Halorhodospira halophila SL1: one gene and its partner. The protein of the gene in region 2 interacts with the protein of the main gene of each other region in a pairwise test. Links are inferred from orthologs where the notes say so. Each region holds a gene or a part of one and is shown on either strand. Other genes may lie near its edges.

What was found.
Region 1: the proteins of HHAL_RS06015 (region 2) and ndk interact in binary tests that used the Escherichia coli proteins (3 or more experiments, as listed by UniProt). The link is inferred for Halorhodospira halophila SL1 from one-to-one orthologs.

The regions. Positions count from the first base shown.
Region 1 is NC_008789.1:1,964,253-1,967,107, reverse strand. It holds ndk (nucleoside-diphosphate kinase), read left to right. Parts: upstream 1-1,142; coding sequence 1,143-1,568; downstream 1,569-2,855. Other genes in the region: HHAL_RS09030 (tetratricopeptide repeat protein), read left to right, coding at 2,769-2,855; rlmN (dual-specificity RNA methyltransferase RlmN), read left to right, coding at 1,549-2,658; HHAL_RS09045 (HesB/IscA family protein), read left to right, coding at 697-1,020; cysE (serine O-acetyltransferase), read left to right, coding at 1-629. UniProt on the Escherichia coli protein: Major role in the synthesis of nucleoside triphosphates other than ATP. The ATP gamma phosphate is transferred to the NDP beta phosphate via a ping-pong mechanism, using a phosphorylated active-site intermediate.
Region 2 is NC_008789.1:1,282,356-1,289,649, forward strand. What follows is about bases 2,887-5,606. They hold HHAL_RS06015 (5-formyltetrahydrofolate cyclo-ligase), read right to left. Parts: upstream 4,693-5,606; coding sequence 4,081-4,692; downstream 2,887-4,080. Other genes in these bases: HHAL_RS12595 (glucosaminidase domain-containing protein), read right to left, coding at 2,887-3,488; HHAL_RS06010 (EVE domain-containing protein), read right to left, coding at 3,620-4,084; HHAL_RS06020 (cell division protein ZapA), read right to left, coding at 4,990-5,280; HHAL_RS06025 (TIGR02449 family protein), read right to left, coding at 5,284-5,496. Also shown: ilvA (threonine ammonia-lyase, biosynthetic), read left to right, coding at 1-1,320; HHAL_RS05995 (polysaccharide deacetylase family protein), read left to right, coding at 1,346-2,458; more of HHAL_RS12595, read right to left, coding at 2,478-2,886; HHAL_RS06030 (UPF0149 family protein), read left to right, coding at 5,614-6,168; HHAL_RS06035 (aminopeptidase P N-terminal domain-containing protein), read left to right, coding at 6,165-7,294. UniProt on the Escherichia coli protein: Involved in the removal of 5-formyltetrahydrofolate.

The sequences.
Region 1 (2,855 bases), 680 kb from region 2 along the record:
GCATGCTCGGGCTGTTTAGCCGCTGGGTGACGGGCATCGAGATCCATCCGGCGGCGCGGATCGGCCGGCGGTTCTTCATCGACCACGGCATGGGCGTGGTCATCGGCGAGACCGCTGATATCGGCGATGACGTGACCCTCTACCACGGGGTCACGCTGGGAGGAACCAGTTGGCAATCGGGTAAGCGCCACCCGACCCTGGGTCATGATGTTGTGGTGGGGGCCGGGGCCAAGCTGCTCGGGCCCATCCGGGTGGGCAGCGGCGCGCGCATCGGCTCCAATGCTGTGGTGCTCAAGGACGTCCCCGAGGGGGCGACCATGGTTGGGATCCCGGCGCGTCAGGTTGGCGAGCGCAAGCGCAGTGCTGACGGCGACGAGCAGCGGGCCCGGGTGGCTCGGCGCATCGGCTTCGACGCCTACGGCACCACCGAGATGCCCGACCCGGTGGCCCAGGCGGTCAACGCCATCCTGGACCACATCCACGTCACCGACCGGCGCATCGAGGAGCTGTGCAGCGCCGTGCAGCAGATGGGCGGCCGCCTGGAAGAGACCCGGGTGCCGGATCTGGAGGTGGATGAGAGCTCGGTGGAGAAGGCGTGTGGCGAGCGCCCCGAGGACGCTTCCCGTTAGTTGCGCGGAGCCCCTAGAATGCAAACAGGCACGTTACCGCGGTGTGCCCAGTGACAGGAGGCAAGCTATGCCAGTGACCCTGACCGAACGTGCCGCGCGGCATGTCGAGAAGATGCTCGCCAGCGAGGATGCCGCGCAGGGCCTGCGCCTGGGCATCAAGGCGAGCGGCTGCTCCGGTTTCGCCTACGTGGTGGATTACGCCCAGGAGATCGGCGAGCAGGATCTGGTCGTCGAGAACCACGGGGTGAAGGTGGTGGTGGCGCAGCAGCATCGGCCCTTCCTGGAAGGGACGGAGGTGGACTACGTCCGTGACGGCATCAACTACCGTTTCGATTTCCGGAATCCGAACGTCCGGGATCTGTGTGGGTGCGGCGAGAGCTTTGCCGTCTGAGCGACGGGGCGCGCGGCGTTGTCGGTGCTGCCGGTGGGGGGTAGACTGTCAGGCTGCCCAAGGCGCCGCAGCACCTTAGCGCTGCGGCTTTTTTGTTGAAAGCCAAACCGTCAGGAGATGTAATGGCCGTCGAGCGAACCCTTTCCATCATTAAACCGGATGCCGTCGCGCAGAACGCCATCGGCGAGATCCTTGCGCGCTTCGAGCGCTCCGGGCTGCGTGTCGTGGCCGCGCGTATGGTGCGGCTGAGCACCGAGCAGGCCGAGAGCTTCTACGCCGTGCACAAGGAGCGCCCCTTCTTCAACGATCTGGTCGGCTTCATGACCTCCGGGCCGGTGATGGTGCAGGTCCTCGAGGGCGAGGATGCCATCCGCAAGAACCGCGAGATCATGGGCGCCACCAACCCCAAGGAGGCCGCCGCCGGTACCCTGCGCCACGACTTTGCCGAGAGCATCGACGCCAACGCGGTTCACGGATCGGATAGCCCCGAGACGGCGGAAAACGAGATCGAGTTCTTCTTTAAGGCCGATGAGATCTGCTCCCGCTGACCACGAGGCGGTGCATGCCGAGCGCCGGTCGGGTCCGGTCGAGCTGCTAGGGCTCGATCGGCCCCGGTTGGCGGCCTTCTTCGATACCCTGGGCGAGAAGCGGTTTCGCGCCCGGCAGATCATGCAGTGGCTGCATCAACGCCACGTGTACGACTTCGACGAGATGACCGACCTCAGTAAGGCGTTGCGCCAGCGGCTGCGTGAGCACGCCCGGGTCGGTCTCCCCGAGGTGGCTGCGGATCAGCAGGCCAGCGACGGCACCCGCAAGTGGGTGGTGCGCCTGGCCGACGGCAACTGTGTCGAGGCCGTCTACATCCCCGAGCCCAAACGCGGGACGCTGTGCATCTCCTCCCAGGCCGGGTGCCCGATGGGTTGCACCTTTTGCGCCACCGGCGAGGGCGGTTTCTCGCGGAACCTCACCGCTGCCGAGATCGTGGGTCAGGTCCATGTGGCGCGCCAGCACCTTCCGGAGGGGGCGATTACCAACATCGTCTTCATGGGAATGGGCGAGCCGTTGCTCAACTTCGACCCGGTCATTTCGGCCTCACGCGTGTTCACCGACGACTACGGGTTCGTGCTCTCCAAGCGTCGGGTGACCATCTCGACCTCGGGCGTCGTCCACGCCATCGAGCGCATGCAACGCGTCACGGATGTCAGCCTGGCGGTATCGCTGCACGCGCCCAACAACGAACTGCGCAACCAGTTGGTCCCGCTCAACCGCAAGAATCCCCTCGAGCGCCTGCTGCCGGCCTGCCACGCCTATATCGCGGAAAAGCCGCATCGGCGGATCACCTGGGAGTACGTCATGCTCGATGGGGTGAACGATCAGGACGAGCACGCCCGCGAGCTGCTCCAGCGGCTGCGCGGGATCCCGTCGAAGGTGAACCTGATTCCGTTCAACCCCTATCCCGGGGCGCGCTACGGCCGCACGCCGGACCGCCAGGTGCGCCGGTTTGCGGATCGGCTGCTCGAGCACGGACTAACCGCGACCATCCGCGAGACCCGCGGGGATGACATCGACGGCGCCTGTGGACAACTCGTCGGCGAGATTCGCGACGCCCGGGCCAGCAAGGTGGCGAGACCGGCGTGAGGCGAGCGGGGCCCATGCTGGCGGTCCTGATGGTTGCAGGTTGCGCGACCGGGCCCGAGGTGCCTGACGATCGGCGCGCAGCCGATAGCCACGCTGGAGCGGGTCTCTACTTGATCGCCGAAGGGCAGCCCGATCAGGCGCGGTCGCGCCTGGAGCGCGCCTTGCAGATCGATGCCGAGCACCCCCAGGCGCTGACC
Region 2 (7,294 bases):
GCCCGCCAGCGCGGGGTGATCTGCGCCTCGGCGGGCAACCATGCCCAGGGCGTGGCCCTCTCGGCCCGGCGGCTCGGGATCGAGGCGACCATCGTCATGCCCCGGACCACGCCTCAGATCAAGGTGGATGCCGTGCGCCGCTTCGGCGGCAACGTGGTCCTGCACGGCGACGGCTACGACGCGGCCTCGGCCAAGGCGCAGGAGCTGATCGAGAGCCACGGCCTGACCTACATCCCGCCGTACGACCACCCCGACGTCATCGCCGGGCAGGGCACGGTGGGCATGGAGATCCTCCACCAGCACCCGCGCGACATCCACGCCGTATTCATCCCGGTAGGCGGTGGAGGGCTGGCGGCAGGCATCGCCGTCTACATCAGTCAGCTGCGCCCGGATATCCGCATCGTGGCCGTCGAGCCCGAGGATGCACCGACCCTGGCCACCAGCCTCGATCGGGACGAGCGAGTCCGCCTCGACCAGGTGGGGCTGTTCGCCGACGGGGTGGCGGTGCGCCAGGTGGGCGAGCACACCTGGCCGATCCTGCGCCGCCACATCGACGAGGTGGTGCTGGTCAGCACCGACGAGATCTGCGCCTCGATCAAGGAGGTCTTCGAGGAGACCCGCTCGATCCTCGAACCGGCCGGTGCCCTGGGCGTGGCCGGTGCCAAGAAGTACGCCAGCGGGCACGGGATCCGCAACGAAACCCTGGTGGCCATCAACAGCGGCGCCAACATGAACTTCTCACGGCTCTCCCACGTGGCCGAACGCGCCGAGCTGGGCGAGCACCGCGAGGCGGTGCTGGCGGTCACCATCCCCGAGCGCCCGGGGGCCTTCCGGCGCTTCTGCGAGACCATCGGCGAGCGGCCGATCACCGAGTTCAACTACCGCATGGCCGACCCGGACACCGCCCACGTCTACGCCGGCGTGGCGCTGCAGAACGGGAGCGAGGAGCGGCACGCGCTGGTTGATCGCCTGCGCGAGCAGGGCTATCCGGTGCTCGACCTGACCCAGGACGAGATGGCCAAGGTCCATGTGCGTCATATGGTCGGCGGCCGCGGTCACGGGGTCGCCGACGAGGTGGTCTACCGCTTCGAGTTCCCGGAGCGCCCCGGTGCCCTGATGCAGTTCCTGGCCAGCCTGGGCGGACGCTGGAACATCAGCCTGTTCCATTACCGCAACAACGGCGCCGCCTACGGTCGGGTGCTGTGCGGGATCCAGGTACCCACCGAGGCGCGCGAGGCCTTCCAGGAGTTCCTCCACGAGCTCGATTACAGCTTCGTGGAGGAAACGGACAATCCGGCCTACAAACTTTTCCTGAGTTGAGCCTGCTCACATGAGGAGATCCCCTATGCACCCACGCACCTGGCTGCCGGCTGGTGTCACCCTGGCCGCCCTGACGGCAGGCACCAGCCACGCGCTCGGGCAGAACCCACCGGAGAAGGATCCGGAAGCCGACCCCCAGGGCAGCGCAGTGGTCTTCATGTACCACCGCTTCGGCGAGGACCGCTACCCCTCGACCAGCGTCAGCCTCGAGCAGTTCGAGGCGCAGCTCGACTACCTCGAGGAGGAGGACTTCAACGTCTGGCCGATCGAGTGGGTCATCGACATCCTACGCCACGGCGGCGAGATCCCCGAGCGCACGGTGTCGATCACGGTCGACGACGCCTACGCGTCCGTCTACGAAGAGGCGTTCCCGCGCCTGAAAGAGCGCGACTGGCCGATGACCGTCTTCGTCGCCACGGACGACGTCGACTCCGGCCGCTCCGCCTACATGGACTGGGATCAGATGCGCGAGATGCGCGACTCCGGGCTGGTTCGCTTCGCCAACCACTCCTCGAGCCACGACTACCTGGTCCGCCGGGACCACGACGAGGAGGACGATGAGGCGTGGCGGGCGCGCATGCGCGAGGACGTCAACAACGCCCAGAGACGCCTGCAGGAGGAGCTCGGCGAGGATGTGAACACCGACCCCAAGCTCTACGCCTATCCGTTCGGCGAATACGATCCGGAACTCGCCGAACTGCTGCGCGACAAGGGGTACACCGCCTTCGGGCAGCACTCGGGGGCCGTCGGACCGCTCAGTGACAAGCGTGCCCTGCCGCGCTTCGCGGTCAACGAGCAATTCGGCGACATGGACGACTTCGAGCTGCGCGCCAACAGCCTACCGCTGCCGATCGAGACGATGGAGCCCTTCGATCCGCTCCTCGACGACGACAACAACCCACCCCGCATGGAGATCCAGCTGGCCGAGGATCACGATGTCGGCGCCGGCCGGCTGAACTGCTTTGCCAGCGGTCAGGGGGCCATGGAGGTGGAGTGGTTGGACGACGAGCAGACGCGTTTCGCCGTCCAGGCCGAGGAGCCCTTCGGCCAGGGCCGTGCCCGCTATAACTGCACAGCCCCGCACCGCGACGGCAGCGGGCGTTTCTTCTGGTTCAGCAAGCAGTGGCTGAACGACTGAGCCCGGGCGGCGGAGGCGGTCACTCCCCGTCCGCCTCCGCCTCGGCCTGCGCCAGTTCCGTCGGCTGCCGCTCCACATCCTCCAGACGCAGGCCGTTGAGCCGCTGGAGCTCGTTGAAGCGAATCATCGACCGCACCTCCTCCACGTAAGCCTCGCCACGCTCCGAGTAGGCGGTCAGCCCCGCACTCAAAGCCTCCCCGTCGAGCTCTCCCCCCTCGTCGCGCATCCGGGCCCGCAGATCGCGCAGCTCGTCGTAGGCGTGACCGACGTTCAGGGTGAAGTAGTAGGAGCGGACGGATCGCTGCAGGGAAGGGAAGACCCGAATACGGTGGGTCTCGCCCTCGCCGCGGCGCTCGGGTACCAGGCCTTCCTCCTGGGTCCAGGTCCACTCGCCGAAGAGGTTATTGGCCTGTCGGGTAAAGCGTGAGGTCCCCCAGCCGCTCTCGTTGGCGGCCTGGGCCACCGCCATATCCGCCGGGATCTCATCCAGGCGGCGCAGCAGCTCCTCGATAGCCCCGTCGTCGTCGAGATCGACTCGATAATGCGCAGCCAGGCCCTCCAGGCGCTCGCGGGCAGCCCCTTCGAGCGCCTCGTGGCGCTCCCCGACCTCGGCCACGAACTCCCGCGCCTCGCGCAGACGGGCGTTCTCGGCCAGGACAATGGGAGTCAGGATGCGGAAGAAGACCTCCTTGCGGGTCTGCACGTCCACCTCGGCGAGATCGTCGGGGAAGCTGGCGGCGGTCACCGGCGGGACCTGTGCGTCGGGGGGCCACTGCTCCCCACCGCGCTCACGCAGCCGCTCGAGCATGGCCTCACTGCCATCGGCCTCGACGAAGGTCAGCTCGGGCACCCGGAACGGCTCCGGATCCACCACGTCCGATGGCGGCTCAGCAGACTCCCCCTCGACCCGCTCCTCGGTGGACTGATAAGCCCAGTAGGCCACCGGCGCGGCGACGAGGACCGCCAGGCCCGCGCTGATGGCCACCCAGCGGCCGATGCGCCAGTCTTTCATCCCGGTTTCGGTCATCATCGCGTCGGCTCCTTATCGATCGACTGTGGCCGGCGCCGCAACGATGACACCAGCCTCGTAGAAGGGGATCGGCCACGGCCAGCGGAAAATGAGCCCGGCTACTGCGGGCGCCCCGGGGCAGGCGGCCTCGCTCAGCCCTCAGCGAGTCGGCGAATGACCGCCCATTGGGCCTCGGTGACCGGGACGATGGACAGGCGGTTGCCCCGCCGGATCAGCGGGAAACCTTCCAGATCAGGACACTCGCGCAGTTCCTGCAGGGTGACCTGCCGCGGCAAGCGCTCGCGGAAACGGACATCAACGCAATACCAGCGTGGGGCCTCCGGGGTGCTCTTCGGATCGTAGTGGAGGTCGTCCGGATCGAAGGCCGTAGGATCCGGGTAGGGGCCACTGACCACCTCCATCACCCCGACCACCCCCGGCGGACGGGTATTGGAGTGGTAGAAGAAGGCGGCATCGCCGGGGCGCATGTGGTCGCGGATCATGTTGCGCACCTGATAGTTACGCACCCCGTCCCATCGGTCCGTACCCTGCGGCGCCGCGGCTAGATCATCGATGCCGAACACATCGGGCTCGGACTTCATCACCCAGCGGTTCATGCGCTCCCCAATCCGACCGTACGCACCGGCAGCCTGACATAGCCGCGCTCGGTGATCACCCCCTCCAGGGGCAGATCCCACGCGTCGCCGGGCAACTGCGCCACCTCCTGGGAACTGAACGCCAGGCCCACGATGCGCGGCGGGTGCCAGGGGTACCGCCGCAACCTCGCGAAGGTGGCGTCGTAGAACCCCCCGCCCATACCCAGTCGGCGCCCGGCGGGATCGAAGGCGACCAGCGGCGCCAGCACCAGATCCAGATCCCGGACCGGCAGCTCTGCCGCCAGGCCTGGCGGCGGTTCGGGGACACCGTAACGATTGGGGCGCAGCGGCGCCTCGGGGGCCCAGCGGCGAAAGCCCATGCGCCGGCACTGTCGGCGCAGCGCCGGCAGATAGATCGCCTGCCCGCGCTGGTGCAGCGCGTTGAGGATCGCCCCGGTGGGCGCCTCGCCGTCGGCATCGAGGTAACCGGCCACCCGCTGCACCCCCTGGGTCTCGACCAGCCTGAGGGTCTCGTCACGCAGGCGCAGCTCGGCGCGACGGCGCTCGCCGGCCGGGATCCGGCGTCGGCGGTTGCGCAATCGGCGACGGATGTCGCGCTTGGCCTCCACGGCGGCACTCCTCGGAATAACGGGGGGCGAAGGGGATCTTGCGGGGTACCGGGGCAGAAGAAATAAGGACACCCCCCGCGCATGCCGTACAGGCCTGCCCTTGAACCCTTCGGTTCAGGTAGGGACGGGGGGAGCTGCCTTAGGCTTTCCGCTCGCGGCGGACATGCACACCGGTCAACCCACGCCCGGTCCCTTGGGCATTGCTCTGAGGCTCAAGATAACTCGGCCTGAGATCGAACACCGCAGGGGATGTCGTGATTTCATGATCACCCACCGCGGCGCTTCGTGCAAGCGATCTCAGGAGCTGCCGTCGACCGCCTCGGAGATGCGGGCGTCGAGCCGGGCCAGGCGCTGGCGCACGTCCGCCAACTGCTCGTTCTCGGCCTGCACGCTGAGCAGTTCGTAGGCGATGTTCAGCGCCGCCACCACCGCCACCCGGTCCGTGCCGACCACGTTGCCGCTCTTGCGGATCTCGCGCATCTTGCGATCCACATAATCGGCAGATTGCAGCAACTCGTTCTTGGCGTCCTCAGGACACGCGACGGTAAAGTCCTGATCCAGGATGCGTACCTTGACCGCTTCGGTCATGCGCTACTGCTCCATCGCCTTGAGCCGGCTGATCATCGACTCGATCTGGGAACGGGCGAGTTCGTTCTTTTCCTGAAGCGCCGCCCGATCCGCCTGGAGCTGCTCCTGCGCCTCGCGAAGCAGGCGGTTTTCCTCGCGCAGGCGCTCGTGCTGGCGCAGCAGCTGCTCGATGCGCTGCTCCAGACGCACCAGCTCTTCGACCGAGTAATCAGACACTTGGAGTCACCTCCCCTGATCGCCGACTATAGTGCCCCGGTCGGGCCCGGTCAATCAGCGGCGCCACTGTTAGGATGGGACCATCCCTGATCGACGACAGACGAGGGTGGACGAGCCATGGCTTCCGGACAACGTTATCAAGGGGTCGCCGAAGTCCTCGAGGCGGTCGGCACCCCGGTGGGCGCCGCCGAGGCCCACGGCATGCTCACCGGTATGCTCAGCGGTACCGGCGACGCGGGTCAGGCCCACTGGATCGCCGAGGTTCTGGCCGATACCGAACCGCGCGGCGAGGCGGCGCGGGCCTGCCTGGAGACGCTGACCCTACTCTACGATGAAACCGCTACGGAACTCGCGGACGATGCCATGGGCTTCGCGCCGCTCTTGCCCGCCGAGGACGAACCGTTCGGTGACCGCGTCCGCGCGCTGGCCGCCTGGAGCAGCGGGTTCTTGTTCGGGCTCGGGCGAACCGAGCCCGGCGAGGACACCGACCTGCCCGCCGAGGTCCGCGAGTTTCTCAGCGACCTGGCGGAGATCTCCCGGGTCGCCGCCGAACCGGCCGAGGACGAAGACGACGAGGCGTCGTATACCGAACTCTTGGAGTATATCCGTGTCGGCGTCCTGCTCTGTCGGGAGCACATGGGCCACCCCAGCGTCGAGGCCCAGGATCCATGAACGAGACCATCGATTTCACCCAGCTTGCCTGCGAGCAGCGGGAGACCCTGGCTCGGCGCATCGGTGAGAGCGCGGTGGTGGTGGTCCCAGCGGCGCGGGAACAGCCCCGCAACCGCGATGTGGACCACCCCTTCCGCCAGGACAGCGACTTCCGCTACCTCACCGCCTTCCCCGAACCCGACGCGGTGGCGGTGCTCGCCCCCGGCCGGCCCGAGGGCGAGTATGTGCTGTTCGTCCGTGAGCGCGACCCGGAGGCGGAACGGTGGGCCGGGGCGCGCACCGGCCCCGAGGCCGCCTGCCAGGCCTACGGCGCCGATCAGGCCTGGCCGCTGGGAGAGCTCGATCAGCGACTGCCCGACCTGCTCGTCGGCCGGGAACGGATGATCGCGCCGCTGGGCCGCGACGAGCACTGGGACCGCCAGCTCCTGCAGTGGCTGCAGGCCGGGCGGGCGCGAGCCCGGGGCCAGGCCGTCGCCCCGGACCGCATCGAGCTGCTCGACCGCAACATCCACGAGCAGCGGCTGATCAAGCGCCCCGCCGAGCTCGAAGCGATGCGCCGGGCAGCCGGCATCTCGGTGGCGGCGCATCGGCGCGCCATGCAGGCCGTCCAGTCGGGGATGCCCGAGTACGCGCTGGCTGCCGAGCTGCTCGGCATCTTCCACCGACACGGCGGCGAGGCCGCCTATCCGAGCATCGTCGCTGGGGGCGCCAACGCCTGCGTACTTCATTACGTCACCCTGCGCAACACACTGCACGAGGGCGACCTGGTCCTCATTGACGCCGGCGCCGAGGTGGACGGCTACGCCGCCGATATCACCCGCACGTTCCCGGTCAGCGGGGTCTTCAGCGCCGAGCAGCGAGCCGTCTACGACGTGGTCCTCGAGGCCCAGGAGGCAGCCATCGGGCAAGTGTGCAGCGGCAACGACTTCGACGCCTTCCACCGCACCGCCACGCGCATCCTCACCCAGGGCATGGTGGATCTCGGCTGGCTCCGGGGCGAGGTGGACGGACTGATCGAGCAGGGCGCCCACCGGCGCTTCTTCCCCCACCGCACCGGTCACTGGCTGGGACTGGACGTACACGACGTCGGCAGCTATGCAGTAGAGGGAGCGTGGCGCGTCCTCCA